One region of the Blautia segnis genome, then DNA from elsewhere that is predicted to be linked to it. Evidence: riboswitches for the same ligand, from Rfam matches in the RefSeq annotation. Region 1 holds a riboswitch; each other region holds the start of a gene.
What was found. Region 1 has a riboswitch for cobalamin ahead of nikB (nickel ABC transporter permease). Riboswitches for the same ligand answer to the same signal wherever they lie in the genome.
Positions count from the first base shown of each region.

Region 2: linked by a shared signal. The riboswitch ahead of H8S54_RS08530 (hypothetical protein) and the one ahead of nikB (nickel ABC transporter permease) in region 1 are both predicted to bind cobalamin.
Region 3: linked by a shared signal. The riboswitch ahead of H8S54_RS03745 (class I SAM-dependent methyltransferase) and the one ahead of nikB (nickel ABC transporter permease) in region 1 are both predicted to bind cobalamin.
Region 4: linked by a shared signal. The riboswitch ahead of H8S54_RS14240 (sirohydrochlorin cobaltochelatase) and the one ahead of nikB (nickel ABC transporter permease) in region 1 are both predicted to bind cobalamin.

Region 1 covers NZ_JACOOT010000003.1:199,086-207,236, reverse strand. Annotated here, with positions in the region: gene H8S54_RS01690 (type 1 periplasmic-binding domain-containing protein) at 1-405, opposite strand, end outside; gene H8S54_RS01685 (oligopeptide/dipeptide ABC transporter ATP-binding protein) at 407-1,396, opposite strand; gene H8S54_RS01680 (ABC transporter ATP-binding protein) at 1,389-2,174, opposite strand; gene H8S54_RS01675 (ABC transporter substrate-binding protein) at 2,191-3,744, opposite strand; gene nikC (nickel transporter permease) at 3,762-4,586, opposite strand; gene nikB (nickel ABC transporter permease) at 4,588-5,526, opposite strand; cobalamin riboswitch at 5,702-5,901, opposite strand; gene H8S54_RS18510 (hypothetical protein) at 6,027-6,212, opposite strand; gene H8S54_RS01660 (YczE/YyaS/YitT family protein) at 6,209-6,616, opposite strand; gene H8S54_RS01655 (MarR family winged helix-turn-helix transcriptional regulator) at 6,609-7,037, opposite strand; gene H8S54_RS01650 (urease accessory protein UreD) at 7,216-8,040, opposite strand; gene ureG (urease accessory protein UreG) at 8,045-8,151, opposite strand, start outside.
Region 2 covers NZ_JACOOT010000019.1:71,515-79,665, forward strand. Annotated here, with positions in the region: gene H8S54_RS08520 (FecCD family ABC transporter permease) at 1-594, opposite strand, end outside; gene H8S54_RS08525 (ABC transporter substrate-binding protein) at 662-1,855, opposite strand; gene H8S54_RS08530 (hypothetical protein) at 1,872-4,874, opposite strand; cobalamin riboswitch at 5,078-5,275, opposite strand; gene H8S54_RS08535 (VanW family protein) at 5,432-6,862, opposite strand; partial or broken gene hisI (phosphoribosyl-AMP cyclohydrolase) at 6,894-7,208, opposite strand; gene hisB (imidazoleglycerol-phosphate dehydratase HisB) at 7,245-7,832, opposite strand; gene hisD (histidinol dehydrogenase) at 7,829-8,151, opposite strand, start outside.
Region 3 covers NZ_JACOOT010000009.1:70,994-79,144, reverse strand. Annotated here, with positions in the region: partial or broken gene H8S54_RS03785 (SLC13 family permease) at 1-5, shown strand, start outside; gene ttdA (L(+)-tartrate dehydratase subunit alpha) at 106-1,011, shown strand; gene ttdB (L(+)-tartrate dehydratase subunit beta) at 1,027-1,659, shown strand; partial or broken gene H8S54_RS03770 (pyruvate formate lyase family protein) at 1,699-2,085, shown strand; partial or broken gene H8S54_RS03765 (glycine radical domain-containing protein) at 2,111-2,362, shown strand; gene H8S54_RS03760 (aromatic acid exporter family protein) at 2,420-2,905, shown strand; gene H8S54_RS03755 (cysteine hydrolase family protein) at 3,207-3,722, shown strand; gene H8S54_RS03750 (AAA-like domain-containing protein) at 3,793-5,376, shown strand; cobalamin riboswitch at 5,463-5,655, shown strand; gene H8S54_RS03745 (class I SAM-dependent methyltransferase) at 5,762-6,490, shown strand; gene nikB (nickel ABC transporter permease) at 6,495-7,442, shown strand; gene H8S54_RS03735 (ABC transporter permease) at 7,432-8,151, shown strand, end outside.
Region 4 covers NZ_JACOOT010000033.1:100,804-108,954, reverse strand. Annotated here, with positions in the region: gene H8S54_RS14255 (flavodoxin family protein) at 1-334, shown strand, start outside; gene H8S54_RS14250 (alanine/glycine:cation symporter family protein) at 356-1,753, shown strand; gene H8S54_RS14245 (hypothetical protein) at 1,872-2,459, opposite strand; gene H8S54_RS14240 (sirohydrochlorin cobaltochelatase) at 2,511-3,800, opposite strand; cobalamin riboswitch at 4,057-4,232, opposite strand; gene H8S54_RS14235 (metal-sensing transcriptional repressor) at 4,516-4,896, shown strand; gene H8S54_RS14230 (heavy metal translocating P-type ATPase) at 5,144-7,687, shown strand; gene H8S54_RS14225 (glucose-6-phosphate isomerase) at 7,976-8,151, shown strand, end outside.

The sequences.
Region 1 (8,151 bases):
CTTGATTGCCTCATAGTTCTCATCGCTTACGGTATTGGAACCAAGTGCGTAGTAGATTTCCTCTTTCTCGCAGGTTTTGATCACATCCTGAAGCCCGTCTGCATATCCGGCAAAGGAAATGATTCCCTCCGCGCCTTCTGCCTTGGCTTCCGTGATAAATGCTTTCTCCGCTTCAGAGTCTGCAACCTTTCCTGAGAAAATAAATTTCACAGGAAAACCTTCCTCAATATAATCCCGGTAATAATCTGCAAACATTTCCATCTCTGCAGAATCCGGATCATACAGGATAACACCGATGGTATGAACATCACCCTCTGCGTAATTTCCGGTATCGGCAAATACAGTGCTCTGCGTTCCAAATAAAAGTGCTGTACTCATCATCAGAGTGAGTATTTTTTTCATCATACTATCTGCCTCCCTCTGCCTGATTTTGCATGCTCTCTACATAGAAGCAGGCTACTTCATGTCCCGGTGCGATTTCCTTAAGCTTCGGCATTTCCTTCTTGCACTTCTCAGTGCAATGCTCGCAGCGATTCTGGAAGGGACAGCCAACCGGCACATCAAGAGGGCTTGGAGCCTCGCTCTCAATACTCTCAATCTTCTTAGTCGGATCCATATGCACAGAGAACTGTGCGCCAACCAGTGCCTTTGTGTACGGATGTACGGCATGGCTGGAAACGTCCTCTCCAGGAATGGTCTCCACAATATGTCCCAGATACATAACCGCGATCTGGTGTGCAAAGGAACGGATCAGTGCCAGGTCATGACAGATAAAGATCATGCAGATGTTCTTCTCTTTCTGCAGGCGAACCAGAAGCTCAATCACAGATTCCTGTACGGAAACGTCCAGTGCAGAGGTTGCCTCGTCGCAGACCAGAATCTCCGGCTCCAGGGAAAGAGCTCTGGCGATACTGATCCTCTGACGCTGTCCGCCGCTCATGTTGTGCGGATAACGGTCCACAAAATCCTCTGGAAGCTCAACCATGCGAAGAAGCTCTCTTGCCTTCGCGTTTCTTTCGCTTCTTTTGATCTTTTTGTAGTTCATCAGAGGCTCTGTGAGGATGTCCCCGATCTTCATCTTCGGATTAAAGGATGCCAGCGGATCCTGGAAAACCATCTGAAGGTTCTGGCGGTTTTCCCAGGTCTCTTTCTTTGAAAGTCCTGTGATGTTTTTGCCATGATAAAGAATCTCGCCGCTGGTGGGCTGATCCAGGGAAATTACCATGCGGACAAAAGTTGACTTTCCGCATCCGCTCTCTCCTACGATTCCAAGGGTACGGCCCTTGTACATAGTCAGGTTGATATCATTGCAGGCAGTTAAGGTTCTGCCGTGGGAAGCAGGGAACTGTTTTACAATATGCTTCGCCTGCATGACGATTTCAGGATTCTCAGACATATCGTTTTCCCTCCATTTCCGGAACTGCTTCCAAAAGTTTCTTCGTATAATCACTGGTTGGGTTGTTCAGAACCTCTTCTCTGGTTCCGTGATCCACTACCTTGCCGTGATGCATGACGATCAGCTGGTCTGCCATATAGGCAGCTACGCCGATGTTATGGGTAACGATAATGATTCCGGTTCCAAAATCATCCCGAAGCTCCATCATCTGACGGACAATCTGTGCCTGTGTGGTTACATCCAAAGCACTGGTAGGCTCATCTGCCAGAAGAAGTTCCGGATTAAATGTCATGGCCATCGCGATTCCCACACGCTGACGCATACCGCCGGACAGCTGATACGGATAGCTGTTCATGATATTCTCAGCATCCGGGAGACGCATTTTGGTCAGCATGGAAACAGCTTTGTCCCATGCTTCCTTCTTGGTCATTGACTGGTGTGTACGAATATATTCTACATATTGGCTGCCGATCTTACGGATCGGATTCAGGGTTCCTCCGCAGTCCTGAAAGATCATGGACATTTTGCTGCCGCGGATCTTTCTCCAGTCGCTTTTGGAATTTTTCAGAAGAGATTCTCCATGATAGAGAATGTCACCACTGGTGACCCTGCCAGCTCCGGAAAGTGCTCCCAGAACGGCACGGATCACAGTAGTTTTTCCACTTCCACTCTCACCTACCACGCTGATGATCTCCCCCTTTTTCATGGAAAGGTTGAAATGCTCGATGGTAGGTGCCTGATTTCCATACTGTACAGCCAGATCTTTAATTTCCAGCATATAACAGACTCCTTTATTACTCCGCAATCTTCATGTCAGCAGTTACCCAGTAGTAATCCATTGGATACATTACAAGTCCTTCTACGGTAGATTTGGAAATAAGGAAGGTATTCTCATACCCGAAGAATACAGTTGCCGCATCATCCATGATTGCCTGCTGGATCTTCACGATCAGCTCTTTTCTTGCCTCTGCATCGATAGTAGAAGCCAGTTCATCCAGCCATGCATCTACATCTGCATTGGAATATCCTGCAGTGTTGTTTGCAGATGTGCTGTACCAGTTCTCACGAAGGTAGTTTTCCGGGTCACCGGTGTTTGCAACCAATACGTTCCAGATCAGAAGGTCATACTGGGAGGAATCACGACGGTCAAGAAGGGTCTCATAGGATACGCAGTCAAGCTTGATGTTGATTCCGATTTCTTTTAAGCTTGCCTGTGCTGCCTGCGCGTATACGCCAAGCTCTGCACGACTGTCATAGTATACAAAGGTAAGCTCTACTTTATTTCCGTCTGGATCTTCTACATATCCGTCACCGTCTACATCCTCATATCCGGCATCTGCAAGAACCTGCTTTGCTCCGTCTGTATCGTAAGCATTCTCATCGTTCAGTTCCTCATATCCATAGTCCAGTGTTGGCGGTACCGGAGCTTTTCCTGGTGTTGCGCCGCCCTCAAGAAGAATGCTGGTGTAGGTCTCTTTGTCAAGTCCGCGGAGAACTGCCTGACGAAGTGCAAGATCCCCAAGTGCTCCGTTCTGGTTCATAAATGCATAGGTAGAACGAAGAGATTCCAGAGACTGAATATTGTAGTTGTCGTTTCCGTCAAACTCGAAAACGTTCTCTGTCTTTAAGTTGTAAGCAACATCGATCTCGCCGGACTGAAGTGCCATGGAACGTGTTGTCTGGTCTCCGATAATACGAAGAGTTACACTGTCATTGGGAACCTCGCCGTCCCAGTAATACTCGTTTCGTACAACAACTGTATCTCCGGACGGATCAAAGGACTGGAATGCATACGGGCCTGTGCAGACCGGGCCTTCCATTGCGATGTTGGAGTTGTCAATGCTTGTGTCCATGATCAGGAAAAGCGGGTCAGCCAGGCATCCTGCCATATTTGCGTTTGCTCTGTTCAGGTTGAATGTGATGTTCTGTCCGTCAACCTCAATGCTGTCAATGTCAAAGAACTCCGGTACACGGTTTGACATTTCCATAGTACGCTCCAGGGATGCTTTTACAAGCTCTGGTGTCATATCGTTGCCATTTGAGAATTTAACGCCCTCACGAATGGTAAATGTCCATGTTTTTCCATCTTCACTGTTGGTCCACTCTGTTGCAAGACATGGTACCATGTTTCCTTCCTCGTCAAACTTGGTAAGTCCCTGTCCAACACCGTAACGGGAAATTACCCAGCTGAAATACTGCTCTGTTGGTTCCAGTGTATCAGCAAAGCTTGTTACACCGATTGTCATGGTATTTCCATCTGCAAATACGAAAGTAGCCGGGATCATTGCCATTGCCATAAGTCCTGCCAGTGCTGCTGCACATACTTTTTTTGCGATTCTGTTTTTCATATACTTTTTCTCCTTTATCAGTCCTGTCTCGGATCCAGAATATCTCGGATACTGTCACCAAGCATGTTAAAAATGATTACTACGATTACGATGGCGATACCCGGTGCGATCATCAGCCACGGTGCTTTTGCCATATAAGTTCTTCCTTCGTTCAGCATCAGTCCCCACTCCGGTGTCGGTGCTACTGCTCCGAATCCCAGGAAGGAAAGAGATGCAAGTTCCAGCATCATGGTACCCATATCTGCCGCTGCTGTTACTGTCATAGTCGTCAGCATGTTGGGGAGGATATGCTTCCACAAAATTTTGAATGTACTGGTGCCGTTTACCACAGCCGCTTCCACATACAGATTACGTTTTACTTTCAGGACCATACTTCTTGCCAGACGGGCATATTTTGTCCAGCTTACGGCTGTGATGGCGATGACTCCGTTTCTAAGGCTTGGGCCAAGCATACCTGCGATTGCGATTGCCAGGATCATTCCAGGGAAAGAGATCATCATATCTGCGATTCGCATGATCACCTGATCGATCCAGCCGCCGAAGTATCCTGCAATAATTCCAAGCAGTGTACCTACAACAAAAATAGTTGCTACCAGGATCAGGGTGGATACCAGAGAGGTTCTGGTACCATAGATCACACGGGAAAGAATGTCTCGTCCCAGTTTGTCAGCGCCAAGGGGATATTCTGCACATGGGGCTTTCAGAGAATCCACCATCACTGCATCCAGCGGATCCTTTGGTGCGATCCAGGGAGCAAAAACAGCTACGCCTACAACCGCAAGCGCCAGAATAAAGAATACGGTAAACTGTTTATGAGCTAAGAAAAAATTCTGCTTTTTCACTTTACTTAACCTCCTTTATTCTCGGATCCAGATAAGTATAGGAAAGGTCAACGATAATGTTGATCACCATATACATAATCGCGATCATCAGTACATAGGCCTGCACCATCGGATAGTCACGACAGGCGATTGCCTTGATCGCCATGCTTCCCATTCCAGGCCAGTTGTAGATGATCTCAACAACTGCAGTTCCACCAAGCAGGGAGCCAAGGGAAAGACCAAGAAGGGTAACGATTGGGAGCATTGCATTTGGGAGCACATGTCTCCAGAGGATCACGCTTTCCTTGATTCCTCTCATTCTTGCTCCGATAACATAGTCCTGTCTTAATTCCTCCAGCACTGCGTTTCGCACCTGTCTGGTGTATTTCGCAGACATGGAAAGAGCCAGGGTTACGGAGGGCAGGATCATGGTCTTGAAATCGGTAGTACCTCCGGCTACGTTGACCCAGCGAAGCTGTACTCCGAAGATGCTAAGAAGGATCAGACCGATCCAGAAGCTTGGAATGGATACCCCGAAGAAGGTAATTCCGCGGATGAGATAATCCGGCCACTTATTCTGATACACCGCGGAGAGGATTCCGCATGGTATGGAGAATAAAATCATCAAAAGAAGGGCAAACAGTGACATCTGAAGGGTTGGCCAGAAGCATTTCATCAGTTTTTCAGTTACGGGAACTTTAAATGCATAGGATGTTCCCATGTCTCCGGTCAGAACTCCTTTTACCCAGGAGCCGTACTGTACCAGAAACGGTCGGTCAAGGCCCAGTTCATGTCTTGTCTGTTCCAGAAGTTCCGGTGTAGGCAGGTTGCCACACTCTGTCAGCATGATTTCTGCCGGGTCACCAGGAGAAAGATAAGTAAGTCCGAATGTAAAGAAACTTACACCGATCAGAACAATCAGAATCTGCAGAAGCCTTTTTCCAATTTGTTTTTTTGACATTTTCTCTCCTTCCTACATGTTGGAGGTTTTTCGCCGGATCTGATTCAGTTTTCGCAAAAAAAGGCAGGGGGAATGATACGCTTTCGAAAAAAAGCGCAGAAAAAAACAACACCCGCAGAAATTACGGATGTCATTGCACACAAAAAAACCATGCTTCCTATCTACCGTAAGAATCATATCAAATCATTTATAAGCAGGTCTCCTGACTTAAGATCCTCGCTCCAGAACCCCTTCCCAGACTGACAACTGTCCATCCAGTGAGATTATGTTCTGCAGCTCCCTATCACAGTGACGGGATCGTACCGGAATTACACCGATTTCCCTTTTAATCCATGTGCAGACATTTGCACAGGAACTTACAAAGGCTGGTTCAAAACCAACAAATGTTATCTAATTTTCCTTATAAGAATAGCTTATATTGGGAATCTTGTCCAGAAAAATTTTTTCACAGATTGTATTTTTTTGAAAACAAAGGGGAATCAATCGTTCCCCCCAAATTGTCAGTTCAATGCTTCCTCAACGCATTCTTCAATATCGTCAATAATAAATTTCCGCATAAATTCCAGATGTTTTCCAAATAATCTTGCAATAAAGCCTACCAGCAGAGCTGCGATAATGGTACCTTCACGGACACCGTTTAATTTTCCCCAGAAAATAAAGAAAAGAATTCCTGCGATCACGGTCATGGAAGAATCAAATATGATCTTTGTGGTTCCAGATATACGCCAAATCCAAGCACGATGCAGCCTGCCAGAAGGGCAGCCAGCTTCATTGCATAATTTCCGGGATTTACCCAGAAAAACAGATACATAGTAAGGTCAATAAAATATCCAAAGGCAATGGATACCGGAATCTGCAGAATGTTTTCTATCTTAAAATTCTTTCTCAGAATCAGGATCTGCAGCAAGATCAGAAGAATACTGAAGATGATGGTGAAATTTCCAAGTGTGGGCGGAAATTTAAGACTTAGCACATAAGGAATGGATGAAATTGGAGAGGTTCCAAGGCTTGCTTTTGTCACAAGACTGACTCCAAGCGCATTGATAAACAATCCAATCAGAAACAACAGATATCTTTTTAACTTATTCATTTCTTTCCCCCTGTAAATTCGCATAGATTTTTCCATATACAGCCAAAAACTGCTGGAATTCTTCGGCAGAAACACCGGACAATGCCTTTTCTTCTATTTTGGCAAAAGCCTGGGACACCAGCTGCTGTTTCTTCTTTCCCTCTTCTGTCATAAAGATATGGAAGCTGCGTCTGTTGCCGTTTAAAATCCGACGCTCGATCAGCCCTTTCTCTTCCATCTTATTTAAAATAGTGGTAAGAGATCCAGCTTCCAAAAAGCAGGCTTTTGCGATTTCTTTCTGATTGCTGCCGTCATGGTCTTTCAAATAGTCAAGTATCTTGGGCTGCCCGATGGTAAGTCCGGTATCCTTAAGCTGTTCCAGCAAAGCTTTCTGGACAAGCATCTGGTTGGCCATAATCAGGTAGTGTAAGGTATCATCCATGGTTGGTTTCCTTTCTTCCGAATAGTTATAATTCAAATATTTTGAACTATAACTATCTTAGATCAGGATGTCAAGGGAAAACTGACAGCGATAAATTTTTCTTTTTGAGGGGAGCTAGAAAAAAACAACAGGGACAAAGTTTTGGATCTTGTCAGAAAACTCAGTCCCTGTTGGTTCGTTAATGAATTGCTTCATATAATTTCTTTATTTTGTCGGCCAGCTGCTGGAGAGTTTGGGCACGATGGGCGAAGATTCGAAGGACCAGGTCGCCGGTTGTCAGACGGGTAACTCCGCCGTCCGTGTCCGGTTCTTCGTCAAGAAGCTGCCAGATTTTTTCCTGTAATTCCAGATTGATTTCTTTATCTGTGCTGTCCTGTCCAGTATATATTTCTGAAAGAAAAAGATTGGCCATATGAGTGTATCCTTCGTACATTCCAATGCCTTCCATAGGCATTTTTTCCGGTTCGTAGCAGGTATTGTCCTGGTAGATCAGCTTTTCCCCTCTGTAAATCCGCACCCTGGAGGAAAATCTCCGATACTGAAAGCGCTCTTCATGAGCGTTTCTGCCGCAGGAAATCACTTCCAGCAAAAACAGCCGGGAGGTTTTATCCTCCAGACAAATGGTCATAGTGCTGTCAAATGCAGATCCAGAAAAGGGGATCACAGGCTGGGGATAATAGTACAGGATTGCATTTTGCTCCACCTGGATTTCAATGGTACGAAAAGCAGATCCCTCGTCCATTTTATGGATTTTCTCAAAGGACTGGGACAAAACTTCCAGGTTCGCCCCTTCCTTCACATGATAGGAAAATTCCTGGGAATCCCCTGCCATAATTCCCGCAGACGCACAAAGGGGCATGATCTGAATACCGTCGTTTTCTTTCTCAAAGGGCACCATGATCTTGTACGGGGCGGTAAAGGATAAATCTTCCAGAATGGTTTTGCCGTCCCTGACTGCGGCACATGCCTGAATACGGGAAATTTTTCCGAATTTATTATCCATACCTTTACATTCCTTCTAACAGTACGTTCTTTTTGATCCACTCCACTACCTTATCCACATTTTCATCTCCGCGGATGTTGGTGAACTGGAAAGGTCTGTCACCGCGCATTT
Region 2 (8,151 bases), on a different contig from region 1:
CCAGCCGTGGAGATTAACAATATCGGAATCATCTGCAAAGGTAACTACAAAGTCTGTCACTGCAGAGCAAATATAGCCGATCATAATTCCGGCAACCAGAAGGGTAGCCATATGCTTGATCCTTTTTGAAATCAAAAGGATAAATCCAATTGAAATTAAAGAACCGATAAAGGCTGCAATGATCAGGGTATAAGAAGTAACATTTGCTGCTCTTCCAAGATAATAAATCATGGTAAGAGCTACTACCATTTTTGCACCGGAGGAAATGCCAAGTACAAATGGTCCGGCAATTGGGTTTTCGAAAAAGGTCTGCAGCAAAAAACCGGATAAGGATAAAGCGCCGCCCAAAATAGCTGCCATCAGGATTCTGGGCAGACGGATTTTCCAGATAATGCTGTACTCTTTTGTATCTGTCACTTTTTTTAAAAGAATATCTGCGATTTCTGACAGGGAAATATGGACATTACCGGTATTGATATTCAGCACGGTGATCACGCAAAATGCCAGGATCAAAAGAATAAACACCAGGGCGTAGCGGGATCTTCTTTTGAAATTTTCCATGTGGAAGCTGGTTCCACCAGGTTGTTTACTCATTCTAGGTTTACTCCATTTGTGTTTTATTATGGGAAAGCGGACCACTTTACAGAAGTCCGCTTAAAAATCAGTTCAATTTGTGCAGGAAGGTCATATCCTCCTCGCTGCCGCCTGTGAGCATCAGGTTAAAATCATTGATCAGCTCGCCGATGGTATCCGTATGCTGATACATGGAATTATCGGTGATCCATACATTTCCATCCTTTACTGCCTTGAAATCAGCCAGAAGACTGTCCTTAGCCAGAAGGTCGTCAAGGCTCTTTACAGAGGCATCAATGCTGGTATTGTAGATCAGATAATCTGCATCCACAGCAGTGTTGTAAAACTCTTCCATTGTGATGGAAACAGAGGTTTTGCCGCTGTCATCCTGAAGGTCTGCAAATGCATTTCGCCCGCCTGAAATGTCGATCATGCTGGAAATGTAATCTTTGGGATTTCGGACAACCGGGGAACCGCTGGTGTTGATATAGAAAAATGCCACGGTTTTCTCTGTGTTGGTGAAATCCTTTAATTTCTCAATGATCTGCGCCTGACTGTCAAAGAAAGCGGCTGCTTCCTCTTCCTTGTTCATCATAGCTCCGTAAAGCTTGATCCACTCCGTACGGCCAAGGGGCTGGCTTTCATAGCTGGAACGGTCGATAAATACCGGAATTCCAAGGGTTTCGATCATCTCCTGTACCTTTGGTGCGTGGAGGATCATGGTGGACTCAACTGCAAGATCACAGTCATCTCCTACCAGAAGCTCGTAATCCGGCTCATCATATTTACCTGCGAAAGTCATGTCGCCATTATTGATGGCATCTGCTGCTGACTGGATGTACCAGCCGGATGCGTCCAGTCCGGATAATTTGATGGAAGCTACCGCGCCGATGGCATCAAACAATGCCATTGGGGAAGTAGCTGCCATGTAGATCGTATCCAATGGCTGCTGGAGAACCTGAATGCTGTCATCCAGACCATCCGGTGCCTCCATTCCTTCCGGTACTACAAGGTACTGTGCATTATCATGGACATCCAGAAGCTTATAGCCATCATTATAGTAATACACATCAAAGCATTCTGCAAAGGACAGCTCCATGGTGGACTGGTAAGTAAGTCCCGGAAGCTCTGGTGCTGTATGGTCAGAGGAAGTGTCCACGGAAGCATCCGTTTCAGCTACTTCCGTATTTTCTTCTGCCCATACAGGAGTTACTGCTGTAAAAGTCATCACAGCTGCTGCAAAAATGCCAAGAATCCGGTATTTCAGCTTTTTATCGTACATAGTTTTCTCCTGCGGTTTATGCCTCTTCATCTGTTTCAGTGAAAATTGCCTGGTATGCTTTTGTCCATTCTGCTTTTGCATCCTCATTCTCTTCGTCTGCAGAGCGGTCAATAATAAACGGAATCTTCAGGGTTGCATACTTCGCTGCCATATCCTTCAGTGTTTCCAGCTTTTCTTCTGTTTCTGTTTCTTCTGCAGGAAGGATATCGGATGGAAGGATGGCAAGATTGCACTGGCTCTTAACAAGCTCTTTATAGTCGGTGTCATCGTATTTGCCTGCGAAGGATACAGAGCCATCCTCTAATGCTGCAGTGAGGCTGTCAGAGGTTACCTCGTCTTTTTCCAGGCCAAGGCTGGTAATCTTGTCAGTAAGACCAAGCTCATCCAGGATGTTAAGCGCACCCTCAGATGCAACGTAAACGCTTTCAACCGGTTTTTGGATCAGGATTACGTCTTTATCAAGACCTGCAGGGATCACTGCGCCTTCCGGCACGATCAGGTATTTGATAACATTGCCTGTGTAAAGCTTCTCAGAAGCGGATGCATCTTTATCTTCTGCCGCTGCAGCTTCCTTAGAATCTGCAGTTTCCGGTTTTCTTGCAGTGTCTGCGGTCATGTCAACCTCAAACAGGGTGATGCCTTTTGCATAGTTATACAGTTTAAAATATTTTGCATGCTCAAGCTTGGTTTCATTCTTGTACTCAAGCCCTGTGATCTCCGGTGCACTTTCATCCAGCTTCTTGTTTCCTGTGGAAAGCATACTGTTCTCATCTGCCGGATTTTCCTTGTCTGTTTTTTTCGGATCGCTTGCACCCTTTAATGCAGCATAAATGGTGTAAGTAATCTCATGAGCCTGAGACATTCTGGTGGTCATACCGATGATGGTATTGTTCTGGTTTAATGCAATCGGAATGGTGAAGGTGGAGGTACCGCCTCCGCAGGATCCGTAATAGGTGTTGCCGTTTGCCTTTACATATCCGTAATATTCACTGCTGAATACAATTGTTGCATAGGCTTTTCCGCCGGTTACAGTAATCTTATTACAGGAAATACTTACCTTACCGGTACCGCCGGACCAGGAGAAGCTGTCTGGTGTGTAGGTTCCGTCTGCCAGTGTGGTGGAGCTGTTTACAGAGGAGGTTCCTCCGCTAAGATCAGAGTCATATTTGGACTCCTTATCCGGTTCCGGATTTGGTGTTGGTGTAGCGGTAACAGCTGCTGTTGGAGTTGGTGTAGGAGTACCTGTCAGTTCAACGGATGGTGTCGCAGTCGGTGCCGGAGTTGTGTCTGGTTTCTGAGTGTCATCCTTGATATCACCGATCTTATTTAAGGTAGCTGACTCAAAGGTCAGGGTTCTGTCATACCAGGTCTGTCTTTTGTGAGAAAATGCAGCAATTGAAAGTCCCTGATCAAGAGATTCCACCGGAATTTCATAAGTATATTTACCATCAGCATTTACAGTGTATGGAATCCATTTGGAGGAATCTGCTTTTGCTGCCTGCTCACCGGTTCCTGCAAAGAGGTAATCATAGCCTGTGCCGCTTAAGGTAAGAACTGCTGTCATCTTTCCGTTTTTGGAGGTAAGGGTACAGCCTACTACTCGGAACATGGAGGAGCTGGAAGTTACATCCACATTGTAGATTCCGTTCTCACATGCACCGGATGGAACCTTAGTTGGCTCCGGTGTAGATGTTGGAGCCGGAGTTTCGCTTGGAGCCGGGGTCTCACTTGGCTGCGGAGCCTCGCTTGGACTCGGAGCTTCACTTGGCTGCGGGGTCTGTGTTGGCACCGGAGTTACCTCTGGCTGCTCACCGTATCCGGGAACTGCCGGGATTGTAATGGTAAGGATTCCTTTTTCATACCAGTGCTGGCTCTTCTTGGAATGAGGTACTACAGAAACAGTCTGTGTCTCCTTGCTTGCAGGAACTTCGAAAGTGTATGTATAGCCGCCTGCTGCATTCTCTACGCCGTGGACAGCTTTTGTCTCTTTATCTGCATCGCTGGAACTTCCGAAGTAAATCATGTCATAGTTCTGCTTCTCTGTGGAAAGGGTTACGATGTATTTGTCGCCCTCTAATTTTACAGTAGAACCAGTGATCACGAACATGGCAAATTCGTTGCCGTCTTCTTTTACCAGCTTGATGCCAGCGTCCTTGATCTCGTTGTCAGAGGCTGCCGGAGTCTCGGTTGGAATTGGTGTGGCGGTAGGCTCTGGAGTTGCGGTAGGCTCCGGAGTTGCGGTTGGTTCTGGTGTGGCAGTTGGTTCCGGGGCTTTCATTCCTGGAACGTTTAGCTTCAGATCCTGGGTCGTATACCATGCATTATTTTTTACAGAATGGGGAACCAGATAAATGGTCTGAGCTTCTGCCTTTGCATCAATTTCGAAAACGAAGGTATATCCGGTTTCTGTTTCTGTTCCTGCGATTGCATTGGCATCCATCACAGATGCAGCATCTTCTTTATGTCCAAGGTAAATCTTATTGTAGTTCTTTCCGTTAGAAGTCAGGGTTATTTTAATTTTATCACCCTTTAATTCTGCAGAGGAGCTTGCAATTTTGAACATTTTGTAAGCAGTATCATCTGCTTTATCAATGGTCATGTTTGAGCCGTCTTCTTTTAAATCCTCTGGCATGGTATAAGTGGCAATCCCATTGCCGGAAGCTTCTTCTGCAGCCGGAGCTTCTGTTACAGCTGCGTCTTCTGCTGGCTGAGCAGCAGTCTCTTCTTTGGCATCCTCTGTCTGTGCTGGCGCTTCTGTAACAGAAACCTCAGCAGTTTCTGTCTGCTCCGGAGTCTCTGTAGGTGCCGTGGTCTCTTCCGGAGCAGTTGTTTCTGCCTTCTCTTCCTGTGCAGGAGCAGTCTCCTCTTTCGGAGCTTCTGTCACAACAGCTTCTTCCGCCGGAGTTACCGTAACCTGTACGCCTGTACTCTCACTTTCTGCCTGTGTAAGGGCAGCCGGAGTGACGGTCATTGCCACAGAAAGAAACAGTGCCAGAAAGCGTTTTGAATTTCTTTTCATTTTTCTCCCTCGATTCTTTTATGGTTATCTTCTGGTATTGTTGCCTGAATAAATCAAAGACTGCCTCAGAGTATTCGGAAAATTCCAGAAAACTCTTCTAATGCAAAAAAATGCCCGCTCCCATAAGGGAACAGGCACCAGAAATCAATATATCCCATAGTCGAAATATATGCTACATGAGAATGAAGTGCTTTCCTCGGAAGCTTTCATTAACGAATTCAGCAGGTTTCCTGACTTACAGATCAATACGAAATCCAGCCTTCTCAGCAACGCATTGCCAATGGCATCTTCGGATTTCATTCCCTGTTTACAGTGACCGGATCGCTCAGGATTTGCACCTGATTCCCTCTTAGCCAGCAGATTCTTTTTTCTGCAAAGGCACTGAAAACGGATTTATTCAATTCATTTCATTATAGCAGACTATTATACTGAAATCAATAGGCTGCCAAGGCACTTTCTACCTGACAGCCTACAATTTGTTACTGTTCACTCCGTGCCCAGTAACTACAATTTAACATATATTTTAAATTATTGTGCGGGAAATACGCAACATCGCTTTACTGTTTATACTGACTATACCCAACCTCTTCTGTGCGGAGCAGGTTTCCCGCCTCATCATACACGCTGCGGTAGGTTTTGCAGGTGTTGGGATCGGAGTGTTCGGTGGTGATCTCTACAGTATTGTTGTTCTCCTTTGTACCGTAAATGGATACGGTCACAGACTCTTCTGCTTCGTCATAGACTGCGGAAATCTTAATGGGATAAGAGGTATTGTTCTGGAAGCGGAAATCCTGGCTTCCGTAAACAACTGCTGCATCCAGTCCGTCATCCACATAGTCAATACGCGCTGCATGGTTATGGCGTTCTACGATGGAAAGATCCGCCTGCAGGCACGCCATAAACAAGGTGGTGGACACCTGGCAGATTCCGCCGCCGATATCCTGGGCGTGCTCGCCGCCTACGATTACCGTCGCTTCCTTATAGCCCCGCTCTTCTGTTCTGGGACCTAAGGTATCATTGTAGGAAAAAGTCTGTCCCGGCTGCAGTTCCACCCCATCGCATGCTTCTACTGCAAGCTTCAGATTGGTGATCCGGTTCTTGGTACCGCCGCCGTAAGTGGTATAGGTTCCAAGGAGGTTCAGATAAGGCAGAGCCTCAATTTCCTCCGTGGAAACCTCTGGCAGAGTGATTTCAAGCGGAATGGTGATTACCAGTCCCTCTCTTGCCCGGTCAAGCCGGTTCTGTGCGGCTTCCACATCAAAGGAAATGCCCGTCACAGCAGGAATGATCTCGTTGTTTTCTCCGAGAGAAGCATCTGTGGCCTCTGTATGTACCTGCTCATAATAAGCTTCCATGTCAAAAGCTTCCGGCAGAGTTTCCATAGTCGGACATTCAATCACGGTCTCGTAATCTTCCCGGGAAATGGCACTTAGAATCTCTTTTTTCAGAGCGTCCAGATCCGGTCCAATTCCGGTAACGCCTTTCGTAATCACAAGACTGGTATCTGTGAGCTCACAGGAGGTCTGAATGGTAGTAGAACCGTTCTGAATCCCGGCTGTATTCAGCACCTCATCTAGGTCATCCTGATTGCGTATAGTAGGAAGAAGGGTCAGCTCCTCCTTCGTCTTGCTGTTCATAAGCTGGATGCGGTCTGTACCATGGGTAATCCAGGAACCATGTCCAAGGGAATAGGCACTTGCCACAACGGCTTTCGCATCTATGCTCAGCGCCGGATAAATGGACACCTGAAATTCCTGTCCGTTCAGAGTGACCGTCATCTGCTTGTCCTGATAATTTTTCTGGAAATCCTCTGTAATGGCGATGATGGCTTCCTCTTCGGTCATTCCCTGGATGGCAATGCCGTTTACTTTCAGCTTTGTCCAGATCACATTGTCTGTAAGAAAATGGCACCACAGACAGTATGCGCCCACAAGAAGCACGAAGAAGATCAGAACCTTGGTCAGGGTGTTTTTCATTTGTTTGTTCATATGATAGTTTTACCTTTGGCTTACTTTTTTAGAGCAGCGGGGTAAAAAAACATGTCCTGTTTCCAGTATGACACGCAGCACCTACCTGCTCCACTTTTGCCAAGATTGTATCATTATCACAGTCAATAGTCAATGATTTCACGTACTGAACATGGCCGGAGGTAAGTCCTTTGGTCCACAGCTCGTTTCGGCTGCGGCTCCAGTAGGTCATTTTTCCCAGTTTCAAAGTGGTAAGATAGGCCTCTTCATTCATATAGGCAAGCATCAGAACCTGGTCTGTCTTGTAATCCTGGACAATGACCGGAACCATGCCGTCACTGTTCAGCTTGAAATCAGACCAGGACAGTTTGCTTTTTAAATTTTCCATGTAAAAATACTCCTTTTACAAGCTTCCCTTTGTGGAAAGCACGTCTGTAATGCGGGGGTCAAACGCTACCGCCATGTCCAGGGCTTTGGCGAAGCTTTTGAACATAGCTTCTGCCATATGGTGGTTATTTCCCGGGGTAAGAACCTTAATGTGAAGATTCATGGACGCAGTGTAGGAAACCGCATAAAAAAATTCCTTTACCATTTCTGTGGACATATCGCCAATCTTTTCGCTTGTGAACTCTCCGTCAAAGGAAAGATAGGGACGTCCTCCAAGATCCACTGCGCAGAGCACCAGGCACTCATCCATAGGAAGAATGCAGCTTCCGTAGCGGCGGATTCCCTTCTTGTCTCCCACTGCTTCTTTAATGGCAGTGCCAAGGACGATTCCCGTATCCTCGATGGTGTGGTGATCGTCCACCTGAAGATCCCCTTTCACCTTCACATCCAGGTCAAACAGTCCGTGGCGGGCAAAGCCGTCCAGCATGTGGTCAAAAAATCCCACGCCAGTGTCCAGGCTGCTTTTGCCGCTTCCGTCCAAACCTAGCTTCAGGGAAATCTGGGTTTCTTTTGTGTTTCGTGTTACCTGGGCCTCTCTTGTCATGGCTCCTCCTTTTTGTCCTCATCCTCAAAACGGACTGCAATGGAATTTGCATGTGCGGTCAGCTGCTCGGAGATGGCAAACTGGATGATATCCTTGTGGATTTCTTTCAGTGCAGATCTGGAATAATATACAATGCTGGATTTCTTAATAAAATCATCCACAGAAAGTGCGGAGAAGAATTTGGCAGTTCCGTTGGTTGGAAGTACGTGGTTCGGCCCTGCAAAATAATCGCCCAGGGGCTCGGAGCTGTACTCACCGATAAAGATAGCGCCTGCGTTTCGCACCTTCATCATCACCTCGAAGGCATTCTTGGTCACGA
Region 3 (8,151 bases), on a different contig from region 1:
CGTAAGAGATGAGAAAATAAAGCAGGAACTATACTGCTTTAGATAAATAATAACCAAAAATCAAATGCCAAAAATATCAACCATTTAATAATCAGGAGGTAAATCATGACTAAAGAAAATGGAGTTAAAGTATTAACAGACATGGTAGCAGATTTTGTTGCCCATATTGGAAAAAAATTACCGGATGACGTAGTAGCAAAGCTGGAAGAGCTTGGTTCCCAGGAAAGCGCAGCACTTCCAAAGGTACTTTATGAGACAATGACCAAGAACCAGGGACTGGCTGTAGAGCTGAACCGTCCGAGCTGCCAGGATACAGGAGTTCTTCAGTTCTGGCTGAAATGCGGAACAAATTTCCCTTACATCAATGAGCTGGAAGCACTTCTCAAAGAAGCAGTTGTACAGGCTACTTTTGCAGCTCCTTTAAGACACAACTCAGTAGAGACCTTCGATGAGTACAACACAAAGAGAAACGTTGGAAAAGGAACTCCGACTGTATGGTGGGATATCGTTCCGAACAGTGATAAATGTGAGATTTACGCATACATGGCAGGCGGCGGATGTACTCTTCCGGGAAAAGCAATGGTACTTATGCCAGGCGCAGGCTATGAGGGCGTTACCGATTTCGTTCTGGACCAGATGACAACATATGGACTGAATGCTTGTCCTCCGCTTCTTGTTGGCGTAGGTGTAGGAACCTCTGTAGAGACCGCAGCCCTTAACTCCAAGAAAGCCCTGATGCGTCCGATCGGTTCTCACAATGACAACGCAAACGCAGCAAAAATGGAAAAGCTTCTGGAAGACGGAATCAACGCGATTGGCCTTGGACCGCAGGGAATGGGCGGAAAATATTCTGTAATGGGAGTAAACATTGAGAAAACAGCTCGTCATCCATCCACAATCGGTGTTGCAGTAAACGTAGGCTGCTGGTCACACCGCCGCGGTCACCTTATTGTAAATTCTGACCTTACAGTAACCTGTGATACACATTCCACATGGAAATTCAACGCATAATCGGAGGGAAAAATCATGATCGAAATCAGAGGAGATAAAAAAGTTCTTATTACACCAATCAGTACAGAAGACCTGGCTGATATCAAAATCGGCGATATTGTTTGGCTGGACGGAGATCTGATGACCTGCCGTGACGTAGCTCACCGCCGTCTGGTTGAGTATGGAAGAGAGCTTCCATATGACATCAAAGACAAAGCAATTTTCCATGCTGGTCCTATTGTCCGCAAGATTGAGGGAACAGAGGATGATTACGAAATGGTTTCTGTTGGACCGACAACTTCCATGCGTATGGAGAAATTCGAGTATGAATTTACCAAATTAACAGGCGTAAGAGTGATCGTAGGAAAAGGCGGAATGGGCCCGAACACAGAGCGCGCATGTAAGGAATTTGGTGCAATCCACTGCGTATTCCCGGCTGGCTGTGCAGTAGTAGCTGCAACAGAGGTTGAGAAGATTGTAGAGCATCACTGGGATGAGCTTGGAATGCCGGAGACTTTATGGTGCAACAAGGTAAAAGAATTTGGTCCGCTGATCGTATCCATCGATGCACAGGGACGCAACCTGTTCGAAGAGAACAAGGTAATTTTCAACGAGAGAAAAGAAGCTGCAAAGCAGGCTATCTATCCGGAAGTTAAATTTATCAAATAAAAAGCTTACACAAAATAAAGGAGGAGAAAGGCAATGCCAATGACAGCCCCGGGAAAGTTTGACAGTAATGGAGCATGGGACGGATTTCACGGAGAAATCTGGCAGGAAGAAATCAATGTCCGTGACTTTATCCAGAAAAACTACACACCATATGATGGTGACGAGTCATTTCTGACAGGTCCTACATCCAGAACAGAAAAGTTATGGAACCATGTTCAGAAGCTTCAGAAGGAAGAGCGCGAGAAAGGCGGCGTGCTGGAATGTGAAACAGAAGTGGTTTCCGGACTTACCGCATATGGTCCTGGCTATATCAGTGAGGATATGAAGGATCTGGAACAGATTGTAGGTCTTCAGACAGACAAGCCGCTGAAACGTGCATTTATGCCTTACGGTGGAATCCGTATGGCAGTGCAGGCAGCAGAAACATGTATGATGATGTAATCCGTATGCACTTGGACATGAGGATGAGGAGCGCAAGAATAACCTGGTTCAGATTCTGGACGGATATTTTGCACAGGATGCCCATCACCTGAATGTAAACGTATTTGGCACAGAGAAATTGATCGATGCAATGGAACATCCGGAAAAAGAGGAGTATCAGAATTTTACCATCCGTGTTTCCGGTTATGCTGTGAAGTTTATTTCCTTAACAAAGAAACAGCAGCTTGATGTTATTGCACGTACCTGCCATAAGACACTGTAGGAATCAGGCTGGGGTCAAAAAAACCAGCTGATAACGGCATAGTCAGGAGTGCTGCGAATGGGACCACAGGAAATGCTGGACAGAGCTGAAGTGAAAAACAAGTGGCAGCTTACGCCGCTGAAAAACTTCAAATCGCCCCGTCTGACAGAACGTATGTGGCGTACAGCTCTGGTAGTGTTGATTACTTCTGTTATTTATGAATATCCTTTGGGAGGGCGAAATCCCTGTTTTGCACTGATCGGTGCAGTGTACGGGGTGGGAAGCCAGTTTGAGGAGGGCTTCCACAATGGAATTAACCGGGTGATCGGAACTCTTGTAGGCGGTCTTCTGGTAATTCCCTTTCATAGGCTGTATACCAGTCAGCCTTTTGGAATACCTGACTGGATATGGCTTGTAACAGGGCTTTGTCTTGTACTCTGGTGCAATTTTGCACTGGGTGCAGATTCTGCAATTCAGCCTGGAATCGTCATTTATTTCGTTGTTATGTTTACAGTCGGAAAAGAAAGGGTTTTTCTATACACAATCGCAAGAACCGTACCATGAGGGAAAAAGAACGTGAAAACTTTGGTACGGATGATGATAAAAATTTCTCCGCTATCGTTTCAAAAATAAAAGATAAACACCTCTAACGTATTGATTAAAGGGTAAGATGAAAAAGGAAAGCAGTCGGCAGGTCACAACCCTATACAGGGCCTGGCGGCTGTTTTTTGTGTCCCGTAGAAGCGGCTTTCTTGTATAAGGGTATGTACGAAATTCGGATAAGGTGATATAGTAAGAAAAAGTATGTTTTCGAAAAAATTATGATGAATTTATCAGGGCGTGAAAAACACAAAGGGGGAACAGCATGGATATTTTAGTTGTGATCGATATGCAGAATGATTTTATAGACGGGGCGCTTGGCACGCCAGAGGCGGAAGCAATTGTGCCCAATGTGGTAGACAGAGTGAAGAATTTTAATGGACTTGTTCTGGCTACAAGGGATACACATGGCGGAGATTACCTGCAGACCCAGGAGGGCAGAAAGCTCCCGGTGGAGCATTGCATCCGGGGAACCTATGGCTGGGAAATCCGCGAGGAGATCGCGGAACTTCTGGAGTCCGGTCCCATTGACAAGCCTACTTTCGGCAGTGAAACTCTTGGAAAAGTTCTGAAGGAGTTCAATAAATCAGAAGCCATCGACAGCATTACACTGGTGGGACTTTGCACCGACATCTGCGTCATCTCCAATGCCATGCTGCTCAAAGCATTTCTTCCAGAGGTGCCGATTATTGTAGATTCCCTCTGCTGCGCAGGAGTAACCCCGGAAAGCCACGAGAGAGCACTGGAAGCCATGAAGGCCTGCCAGATCGAGGTAATTTAATTGGCGGATTGCGGACAGGAATAAAATTGGGTATACTTTTTTATAAATGACAGATGGAGGAGGTGTTTGTATGAAGAAAAGGTTTTGCACTACAGGAACATGTATTCCGGAAAAGAATTATATGGTAGATATCAGTGGCAGAATTGACCGGATTATCAGTGAATACATTGAAAACGGGCAGTATTTTACCATAAATCGTGCAAGACAATATGGAAAAACAACCACACTCTATTTGCTTGAAAAAAGATTAAGGGAGAATTATATTGTATTGAGTCTGAGCTTTGAATCTGCGGATGAATATTTTCAGTCACTTTCCAGTCTGGCAGAAGGTCTTATGCTGGATATAGGCGATTGTTTGAAAGAACAAAATGCGGATGAGAAAATAGTAGAAGAATGGTATCAGCCTATTTTGGAAAAATTTCCCTTGCGCTCGTTGGGAGCAAAGATCAGTTCCCTGTGTAAAGCGTGCGGTCAGCCAGTGATCCTTATGATCGATGAGGTGGACAAAAGCTCAGATAATCAGATCTTTTTATCATTTCTTGGGCTTCTTCGCGAAAAGTATCTTCGTATGCAGCAGGGAAAAGATCAGACTTTCCAGTCGGTTGTTTTGGCAGGCGTATATGATATAAAGACTTTGAAGGTGAAAATACATCCTGAAGAAGAGTCAAAATATAACAGTCCATGGAATATTGCAGTAGATTTTGATATAAGTATGGACTTTTCCATCCAGGATATTAGAGCTATGCTGCTGGAATATGAGAGTGATTTTAAAACTGGAATGGATATAGAGCAGGTAAGTGAATTTTTGTACAATTATACTTCCGGTTATCCATATCTGGTGTCACGGCTTTGTCAGCTAGTGGATGAAAGAGTTTCGGGAAGTGAGCTTTTTCCTACTAAGAAGGAAGGCTGGAGTAAGGATGGGCTTCTTACGGCGGTGAAGATGCTGTTGGGAGAAAAGAACACACTATTTGACGATATGGTGAAAAAGCTGTCAGATTATCCGAAATTGAAGGAAATGCTCCAAAGTATTTTGTTTGGCGGAGTAAGTTTCCCATTTAAGATTGAAAATCCATTAGTTAATCTGGGAGTGACTTTTGGATTTTTAAAAGATAGGAATGGGCTTACTGCAGTATCCAATCGAATTTTTGAAACACAATTATATGATTTGTTTTTGGCGGAAATGGCGATTAACAGTGAATTGTATAAGGATGCCGGGATAGAACGTAATCGATTTATTGTGTCCGGAATGCTTCAGATGGATCTGGTGATGGAAAAATTTTGTGAGCATTATGAAGAAATATATGCAGAAAACGATCAAAAATTTATAGAGGAAAATGGAAGAAAACTTTTCTTACTTTATTTAAAACCTATTATAAATGGAACGGGAAATTATTATATTGAGGCCAGAACCAGGGATAGCAGAAGGACGGATGTAATCGTTGATTATAAGGGAAAACGCTTTATAATTGAATTGAAAATCTGGAGGGGAAACGAATATAATACCCGTGGAGAGCAGCAGCTTTTTGAATATTTGGAATTTTATAAGATGGAAAAAGGATATTTGCTGAGCTTTAATTTTAATAAGTCTAAAAAGACCGGAATCCGGGAAATCAGTTATGAGGGGAAACGAATTTTGGAAGTGGTTGTTTAGTAAAATAATCGCGGATTCTGCCAATTTCATTGACAAATGCAAAATATTATATTAAACTCAGTTTGCATGATTTTAGTATAAAAATTTAATAAAGAAACCATTTTGGTGCCTGCCACGTTTTTGTAAAACGCGGCGGAGTAAACGGGAAACAGGTGAGAATCCTGTGCTATGCCGTAGCTGTAACAGTCGAGTATGCTTTTATATCCACTGAGTAATCGGGAAGGGAAAGCAGTATGATGACGCTGGAGCCAGAATACCGGCCGGAATGAAGAACTTTTGCTGCGAGTCACAGTATAGAGGTTGCGTGTAATAGAAATATTATGCCGTTAAGCCGCTGTGTCTTCAGCGGCTTTTATTATTGAAAAAACAGAGAGGACAAAGGTAAATGGCTGAATTACTGAAGGATATTCAGACATACTGGGACATGAGAGCTGGCGGATTTTCTGATGCCAGTATGGAAGAGCGAAAGACAGAACCGGGAAAGCACTGGGAAAATATTTTCCGCAATTCTCTGGAAGAAGGGTGCACGGTACTGGACGATGGCTGCGGTGCCGGATTTTTTACCACCTTGTTAGCGTCTATGGGATATCAGGTAACTGCCGTGGACTACAGCCCCAAAATGCTGGAAGAAGTCAGAAAAAATCTGGATGCGGAAAATCTGAAGGCGGATCTTAAGCAGATGGATGTACAGAATCTGGAATTTCCGGACAACAGCTTCGATGCAGTGGTGTCAAGAAATGTATTCTGGAATCTGGAGCATGCGGATAAAGCCTATGAGGAAGTAAGCCGGGTTCTGAAAAAAGGCGGAATTCTGATTCTGGAAGATGGAAATTACTACCGCCATTATTTCAGCGAGAAATATGAAAAGATGTACCAGGAATTTCAGAAGCTGTACGGTGACGAAGAGGATCAGGGCTGTCACGCACGCCATAACAAAGAAAATGTAGATTTCCATATTATGGAAGAAATTGCGAAAAAACTGCCCATGAGCCAGGTTGACCGCCCGGCATGGGATTTTGGTAAACTGGTAGACCTGGGATTTCGCAAAATACAGGTAGAAGTTTCTGGCAGTCCGCTGCCAATGAGCTTTTGCATTGTAGCACAGAAAGGCTGAAAAAGTGAAAAAAGAAATTTGTAAGCGACTAGTTTCACTTGTAATTATCCTGTTTGGACTTTCCATTATGACCTTTGGACTTACATATATTCTGCCATCCAATCCGGCAGAGCAGCTGGCGGAATCCATGGGTGCTGGTCATGACAGAGAAGTAATTGCAAAGATTGAAGAAAAATATGGATTAAACAAATCCTTCGGCGAACAGTATATAAGCTGGCTGAAGGGAGCTTTACACGGTGATTTCGGAATGTCGGTAAAGTATGCACAGCCGGTCTCCCAGGTGCTTGGAAGAAAGCTTCCCAATACCATTAAGCTGGCAGTTGCTTCTTTTATTCTGATGCTTCTGATTTCTTTTCCGCTGGGAATTTTATCAGCAGTGTATAAGGATAAGGCAGCAGATTATATTATCCGGTTTATGTCCTTCCTTGGAATTTCACTGCCAAGCTTCTGGGGCGGTATGATGCTGATCTATCTGCTGGCAGTCAATCTGCACTGGCTTCCGGTTGGCGGATCAGATTCCTTCAAAAGCCTGATCATGCCAGCCATCACCTTATCATTAAGCATGAGCGCATATTATATAAGGCGAATCCGGGCGGTAATGGTAGAGCAGATGAACGAAGAATACATCAATGGCTGTCAGGCCAGAGGCGTGGGAAGATTCCGCACCATCTTTTTCCATGTGCTTCCCAACTCCTTGCTTACAGTAGTAACCATGCTGGGAATGTCCTTCGGCGGCCTGCTTGGAGGAACCATGATCGTGGAAACGGTTTTCAGCTGGAATGGAATTGGAAGTGCGGCTGTGGCTGCTATTTCCGGAAGAGATTATCAGCTGATCCAGGGATATGTTATGTGGATGGGATGCATTTACGTTCTGGTAAATCTTTTGGTGGACATTTCATATCAGTGGCTTGATCCAAGAATCAGGAGAGGAGCCGTACAGCATGAAGAGTAAGAAAAAAATATGGATCCGTTTTGGAATTTCGGCAGCATTTGCAGTGATTTTCCTATTGTTTGCGTTGTTTGCCGGGAAATTTGCTCCATACGATCCTCTTGAAACACACTATACCGATTTATTGAAAGCACCTTGCAAACAGTATCTTCTGGGAACAGACCAGATGGGAAGAGATATTTTTTCTAGAATCCTCTATGGAGGAAAAACTTCTCTTCTGATTGCCTTTGCAGTGACTGCGATTATTTCAGTTGTGGGAATTCTGGTGGGAACAGCAGCCGGTTTCTGGGGCGGCGCGTTTGATGCAGTGTTGATGCGTCTTTCCGATATGCTCATGGCTTTTCCAGGATCAATTTTCACAATTGCACTGGTTAGCTTCCTGGGAACAGGACTTCCCAATCTGATCCTTGCAATGACCCTCACTGGATGGACTTATTACGCGAGAATCAGCCGTTCCCTGGTTCTTTCCATAAAGAACAATACCTACATAGAACAGGCCAGACTGGGCGGAGCCAACAATTTCCGCATTATGACAGGCTACATTATCCCAAATGTTATGCCTTCCCTTCTGGTAAATATCACCCAGGATATTGGAAGCAAGCTTCTGACGATTGCAGGACTTTCCCTGTTAGGACTTGGCTCCCAGCCGCCTACGCCGGAATGGGGCTACATGCTTTCAGAAGGAAAAGATTATATGTATTCAGCGCCCTGG
Region 4 (8,151 bases), on a different contig from region 1:
CATGGATAAGCTCTGCTCCATGGCAGGCAAGGACATGCTTCACAAACCGGCTGCAGCAGTTGCTTCTGCAAGAAGAGCCGGAACTACTGCTACCCTGGATGTGCTTCAGAAATATTTCAGCTATCACGAGATGCCGGTTGTATCTGCAAACTACTGGAACATGGTACACGGCAATACTCCGGCAGAGGTACAGCAGGATGAAGAGGGATTACAGATCATGCGCACCCTGGGAAGCAATATGGCATGGCTTCTGAAATGTATCGAAGCAGGTAAAGCGGCGGGAATTACCACTCCACAGGCGGAGGATAAGATCAAAACAAACTTTATCCGATAAAAAACTTAAGAGAGGTATTCTATGCTGCAGATTATCGAAACCATTAATACAGCTGTCAATAATTTTATCTGGGGAGTTCCTGCAATGGTCTGTATTTTCGGCGTCGGACTTTACCTTAGCATCCGCACCGGTTTTCTTCAGATCCGCAAATTCCCCTATGCGATCCGCACTACTCTTGGACGTATTTTCCGCAAGCGCAGCGCTTCCGACGGCGCTATCACTCCTTTCCAGGCTGTGTGTACGGCTCTTGCCGCCACAGTAGGTACCGGAAATATTGCCGGCGTGGCAGGTGCCATTGCCATCGGCGGACCCGGTGCTATTTTCTGGATGTGGGTCTCCGCACTTTTCGGAATGTGTACCAAATTCGCAGAGGTTACCCTTGCTGTTCATTTCCGTGAAATCAATGCAAACGGAGAACTGGTAGGAGGACCGATGTACTACATCAAAAACGGTCTTGGCAAAAAATGGAACTGGCTGGCTTATCTGTTCGCGGCCTTCGGTGTTCTCACCGTATTCGGAACAGGCAATGCCACACAGGTAAATACCATTACCACAGCTATTAACTCCGCACTTTTAAATTATAACATTATTAGCAAAAGCGCAGTTTCCACATCTAATCTGATCATTGGTATTGTGATTGCCATCCTGATTGCCATGATCCTTCTTGGTGGAATCAAGCGTATCGGCCAGGTAACAGAAAAGCTTGTTCCGTTTATGGCGCTGCTTTACATTCTCCTTGGACTTGGAGTAATTCTTCTGAACATCCAGAATATTCCGTCCGTATTTGTTTCTATTTTTAAGGGAGCTTTCCAGCCCTCCGCTGTAACCGGCGGTATTATCGGAAGCATGTTCCTTAGTATAAAAAAGGGTGTTTCCCGTGGTATCTTTTCCAATGAAGCCGGTCTTGGTACCGGATCCATTGCACATGCATGTGCAGATACCAAGAAGCCGGTAAAGCAAGGTATGTTCGGAATTTTTGAAGTATTTACAGATACCATCGTCATCTGTACTCTGACCGCACTTGTTATTCTGTGCAGCGGCGTTCCCATCACTTACGGAGAAGCCGCAGGTGCTGAGCTGACCATCCTTGGATTTACTTCTACATATGGAAACTGGGTATCCATTTTCACTGCAGTTGCAATGTGCTGCTTCGCTTTTTCCACAGCACTTGGATGGGGCCTTTACGGTGCACGCTGTATCGAATTCCTGTTTTCCGAAAAAGTAATCAAACCATTTATGGTTGTCTATGCTCTGGTTGCTATCCTTGGTGCCACTGCAAATCTTGGACTGATGTGGAATATTGCCGAAACCTTTAACGGTCTTATGGCAATCCCCAACCTGATTGCATTATTCCTGCTCTCCGGAACAGTTGTAAGACTGACAAAGGAATACTTTGCAGGAGAGGGAAAAGAAAATTAAAACAGATATATAAAAAGACAGGCTTCCCGGAATCAATATCATTTAACAGAAATGATATTGCCCGGGGCCTGTCTTTTTATAAGAAATATTGTAAGGGTTTACTTGTTAGCTGTGAAAATCAGTTTTTGGAATCCTCTGCTTCTTTTGCTTCAGCATCTGCTGTCTCGCTGTCATCCTCACCGATCACTACTGCGTTTTTCTCTTCCTCAGTCTGCTCTTTTGCATCTTTTACGCTGACCTTATGATCATACCATTTACCCTTTTTGCCAAGGATGGCAAGGTCAAACTCTTCGTCCAGCTTCTCAACCGGAACATTGAAGCCGTAAACCTCCTCTGACATTCCGTCACTGTAGGTAACAGTATCTGTAGTAGGCTGGATCAGTTCAGCTCCATCCTTCTGTGCGTCCTCAGCTGTTCCAAGGAAAAGATTTACGATATTCTTGGAGACAAGTGTAATATGAACGGTCATTTTGCCATCCTTCACTGTAAGAACTGCTCTTCCATTGCATGCCTCATTTACATGGAACATGCCGCTGTCTGTGTCAAACTCCACACCGTATACGCCGTCTTCAAGCTCAGCTTCTGCGGCGTCCTCTGCTTTGGCAGCTTCTGTCTGTGCCGCTTCAGCCCAAACAGGCGCAACGCTTCCTGCTGTCATGGTGGAAATACTTACTGCTGATAATAAAATGACTAATGAACGTTTCATAATAACTTTTCTCCTTACTTTTTGATGAATTAAAGATAAAACATCAACAGATTATTTTGCAATAGAATCAATTGCTGCCTGAATATGCTCTACATAAAGCTGCTCAACTGCATCAATTCTTCCAAGTCCTTCGATCTGGCAATCGATCTCATCGAAATCTCCGGAAGCCTCGAACATGCTCTTCCAGGAATCCTCATCATCACCAGCCATATCGTTGTTTGCATGGTCACCTGCAACAACCATAAGCGGACGAAGAACAACCTTCTTGAAGCCTGCATCTTTTACTTTGTCGATTACAACATCGCAAGCGGTATCTTCCGGCTCACCCTCTACAGTACCGATGAATGCGTTTGTAAATCCAAGCTTCTCCATCTGTGTCTGCATCTGGTTGTATGTAACATTTGCTGTGTGAGAGGTTCCGTGTCCCATGAATACGAATGCGGTTCCATCCTCAGCAGCAGCTTCCATGCTGTCATATCCTGCGCTCTTTACAGCTGCATCTGTAACTGCCTGTGCAACAGCAGCCTTGTCTTCGTTGATAGCAGTAGCGTCTGATCCAACCTCACCAAGCATTGGCTCAGCGATTGCTACAGACTCAAATTTATCTTTGTACTCATCGATCGCTTCTACCATCTCATCGTACTCTGCACCGTGCATAAGGTGTGTAGGCTGAACAACCAGATTCTTAACACCGTTTGCTACTGCACGGTCAAGTGCCTGCTGCATGTTGTCGATGTGCTCATCATCTCTTGCCTGTACATGGTTGATGATAATCTGAGCGGTAAATGCTCTTCTTACAGCCCAGTCCGGGAAAGCTTCTGCAAGAGCATCCTCGATTCCCTTGATATCCTCAACACGGCTGTCGTTGAAGGAAGTACCAAAGCTTACCACAAGAAGCTCGTTCTCACCGATCTCATCCTGGTTACGAGGATCATCCTTGGAAGCATCTCCTGTATCGCGTCCGAAATATTCCGGGCTTGCTTCTTCTCCCTCTACCAGCTCTTTCTGAGCGTCTGTCAGAGCATCCCATGCTTCCTTAGCTTCCTTGCACTGTGCATCTGTGTCGTCTGTTCTCTCCTGAACATAGATTGCATCGATAAGTGCTGCAACTTTATCAGCTGCCTCCTGATCTGCGTCAGATGCCTCTGCATCGTCTGCTGCCTCAGTGTCATCTGCTGCCTCAGCGTCATCTGCTGCTTCTGCATCGTCTGCGTCATCTGCTGCTTCGTCAGTTGTCTCCTCTGTTGCTTCCTCTGCAAATGCAACAGTTCCTGTTGCTGCAGTCATGCTTGCTGCCATGGATGCTGCAAGAAGCAGTGCTAATAAAGATTTTCTTTTCATTTCTTTTTCCTCTTTTTTCCTGTATTTCCGGATTGAATTATGTATAAGGACACGGCCCGGCAGGGCTTTTTCTACGGCAGGAAGCTTCTGTGATTCCTGCTTTGTAAAAAAGCAGCTGCAAACTCTGCAGCTGCACTTTCCTCATAAACACATTTCCTCCAAACAGGATTACAATGATATGAGTATCAAAATATCTTTTGACACTGGTATCATTCCTATATATTGCTATGAGAATAAGGTTCTGTGTACCGCAGATCCACAATTCTACGCCAAGGCAGTTCTCCTGACTTCGTTCAACACTGCTTCCCCTTCCCGGTTACCCAGTGGGCTCTGAAGCAGCTCCCTTACACAGTGACGGCATCGTTCCGGATTCTCACCGGATTCTCTTTTATGCATCATGTTCATGATGCGACCTTTGCGTTATATCATTATACATATTCGACTCGGATATCTAATAGATACCATAATTTTATGTATTTTTTATGAATGTATTATGGATATTTTATGAATATACAATCTATATCAATGGACTTTCAGACAGATATATTTTAACCTGCTGTAACTCCACAATGAAACAAAAAAAGCCCTTGACAAATACCCTCAGGGGGTATATATTAAGTGCATAAGCAAGATACCCCCAAAGGGTATTTGAAAGTTAAAACGCCGGTTCGCAGTTTCCGGCCAATCATTTGTTTAATAAGAAAGGAGCCTGCCTATGACAGCTGATCATAAATCCGAAACCTGCTGCAGCCACACTGCAGCCGATACTGAACCCCTTTCCAGCCAGGAACCTGCACAGAAGGTCTGTTCCTGCTGCGCCAAGCACACCTTGCGTTCCGAAGCGGAGCGAAGAAAGCTGGTCAACCGTCTGAAGCGTATTGAAGGCCAGATCCGGGGCATTATAGGAATGCTGGAGAACGATGCCTACTGCAATGACATCCTGATCCAGTCCGCCGCTGTAAATGCCGCTGTGAATGCTTTTAATAAAGAGCTTCTTGCCAACCATATCCGAACCTGCGTGGCAAGAGATATCCGGGAGGGTAAGGATGAGACCATTGATGAGCTTGTTGCAACACTACAGAAGCTTATGAAATAAATGCGGATATCAGGGTCCCAAGTTCAAAAGCCGTTCATGCTTGCATGATAAGGCTTTTGAACTTGGGACCCGCCGAACATGAGGAAGTAGCGATTTACGCAGTAAATCAGCGAATTCCGAATGTTCGAGAATTGCGGGAACAGCTTTGCTGCGGAGCAATTCGCAGATATCAAGTTAGAGTCAAAAGGTCAAACAGCCGTTCATGCTTGCATGATAAGGCGCATCCCGTATAAGGAGGAATTTTATTATGGAACAATACAATGTCACCGGCATGAGCTGTGCAGCCTGCAGTGCCCGTGTGGAAAAAGCAGTCAGCAAGGTTCCGGGAGTTACAGCCTGCTCAGTGAGCCTGCTTACCAATTCCATGGGCGTTAAAGGCACCGCCACAGCCTCAGCCATTATTTCAGCTGTAGAGCAAGCCGGGTACGGCTGCTCTTCTAAGAGTCAATCCAGTCAGAAGGAATCTCTTTCCGATGCGGAGAAGGCCCTGGAGGATCACGAAACCCCAATCCTGAAGAAGCGTCTCATCGCATCTGTAGGATTTCTTCTGGTCTTGATGTACTTCTCCATGGGACACATGATGTGGGGCTGGCCGCTGCCTGCATGGTTTGACGGCAACCACGTAGCCATGGGACTTGTTCAGCTGCTTCTGGCCGGAATCATCATGGTAATCAATCAGAAGTTTTTCATCAGCGGCTTTAAGAGCCTGTGGCACCGCTCTCCCAACATGGACACCCTGGTAGCACTTGGCTCCATGGCATCCTTTGTGTGGAGCGTCTATGCACTGTTTGCCATGACTCGTGCACAGGTAGACGGTAATTCTGAGCTTGTAATGCACTACATGATGGAGTTTTACTTTGAATCCGCTGCCATGATCCTGACCCTGATCACAGTGGGAAAAATGCTGGAAGCTCGCTCCAAGGGCAAGACAACCGACGCCCTGAAGGGTCTAATGAACCTTGCTCCCAAGACTGCCGTTGTCATCCGAAATGGCCAGGAAATCACCGTTCCCATTGACCAGGTGGTAAAAGGCGATGTGTTTGTTGTACGTCCCGGCGAAAGCATTCCCGTTGACGGCGTGATCCTGGAAGGCTCCAGTGCAGTAAACGAGGCCGCCCTTACAGGAGAAAGCATCCCGGTAGATAAAGCAGCAGGAGACCGGATTTCTGCTGCCACTGTAAACCAGTCCGGTTTCATCAAATGTAAGGCAACCCGCGTAGGGGAAGATACTACCCTCTCCCAGATCATCAAAATGGTCAGCGACGCAGCGGCCACCAAGGCTCCTATTGCCAAAATCGCAGACCGGGTTTCCGGTGTTTTCGTACCTGCTGTTATCACCATTTCCATTATCACCACCATGATCTGGCTGCTTACCGGACATGAATTTGGCTACGCTCTTGCAAGAGGAATCTCCGTGCTTGTGATCAGCTGCCCCTGTGCCCTTGGCCTTGCCACCCCGGTTGCCATTATGGTTGGAAACGGAATGGGTGCCAAAAACGGCATTCTTTTCAAAACTGCTGTTTCTCTTGAGGAGGCTGGAAAGATCCAGATTGTTGCCCTTGACAAAACCGGAACCATCACAAGCGGACAGCCTGAGGTGACGGACATTCTCCCAGCAGAAGGCATCACCGAAAAGGAGCTTCTCACCCTTGCCTATGCTCTTGAGAAAAAAAGCGAGCATCCTCTTGCAAAGGCCGTTCTTGAAAAAGCCTTTGCACTTGGCCTTACTGCCCCGGAGGTTACAGATTTCCAGGCCCTTACCGGAAACGGACTTTCTGCCGCACTTGGTTCTGATAAGCTGATTGGCGGAAGCATGAAATACATCAGCACACTGGTTCCAGTCTCCAAAGCTCTTATGTCTCAGGCAGAAAAGCTTGCTGAGGCGGGCAAAACTCCCCTGCTTTTTGCCCGTAATAACCAGCTTCTTGGAATCATTGCTGTAGCAGACGTAATCAAGCCAGACAGCCCACAGTCTGTAAAAGAGCTTCAGAGCATGGGCATTCATGTGGTTATGCTTACCGGAGACAATGAGCGCACTGCCAGGGCGATCGGTGCACAGGCAGGGGTAGATCAGGTAATCGCAGGGGTTCTTCCTGATGGAAAAGAAAGCGTGATCCGCTCCCTGAAGGAAAAAGGCAAGGTTGCCATGGTTGGGGACGGAATCAATGACGCTCCGGCACTTACCCGTGCTGACATTGGTATTGCCATCGGTGCAGGTACCGATGTGGCTATTGATGCAGCGGATGTGGTTCTTATGAAGAGCCAGCTTTCCGATGTGCCAGCAGCCATCCGTCTTAGCCGTGCCACCCTTCGGAATATCCATGAAAACCTTTTCTGGGCATTCTTCTACAACGTAATCGGCATTCCACTGGCAGCCGGCGTATGGATCCCCATCTTCGGCTGGACCCTGAACCCAATGTTCGGTGCCGCTGCCATGAGCCTTTCCAGCTTCTGCGTGGTAACCAATGCCCTGCGACTGAATCTGTTTAAGGTTCATAATGTAAGCAGCAATATTAATAATCATACTGTAAGCAACAATATTAATAATACAAGCAAAAAGGAGAACACTACTATGATCAAAGTAACAGTTAACGTAACAGGAATGATGTGCGGACATTGCGAGGCACACGTAAACAAAGCCGTTGAGGCTGCATTTGGCGTACAAAATGTTGTTTCCTCCCATGAGGCAGGAACCACAGTCTTCACAGCTCCGGAAAAAGTAGATGAAGCTAAGCTTCGCCAGGTAATCACAGATGCAGGATATGAAGTAACCGGAATTACACAGGAGTAAGCTTCCTATTTCTTATTTAAACTGCAGCACTCTCCCGGGAAATGATTGTTTCCCGGGAGAGCTTTTATTTGCCGGTACATCTTACAGAAAGCCTTTTTCAAACACGCTTTAATGTTCTTTTTTTCATATTTCTCATCAATTTTCCCGGAACAATGTTATTTTTTCACGAATCTTAAACCATGGATTGAAATTCCTGTTTTTTTTCAGTATAATAAAGCCGATATGGGTTTCGCCATGAGACTCTGACGAGACAACGTTGTCTCAACCATTTAAAGGAGGAATTATATTATGGCAACATGGAAAAATCTTGACACACTGGCTTCTTTTGACAAGCTTTGCAGTCTTAAGAATCATGTGGACATTGCAGCTGCTCTGTCCGGTGAAGAGGGTGGCAAGCGTGTAGCTGATTATAGTACACCAATGGCAGCTGGGCTGAATTACAACTATGCAGCCAAGGAAGTAGA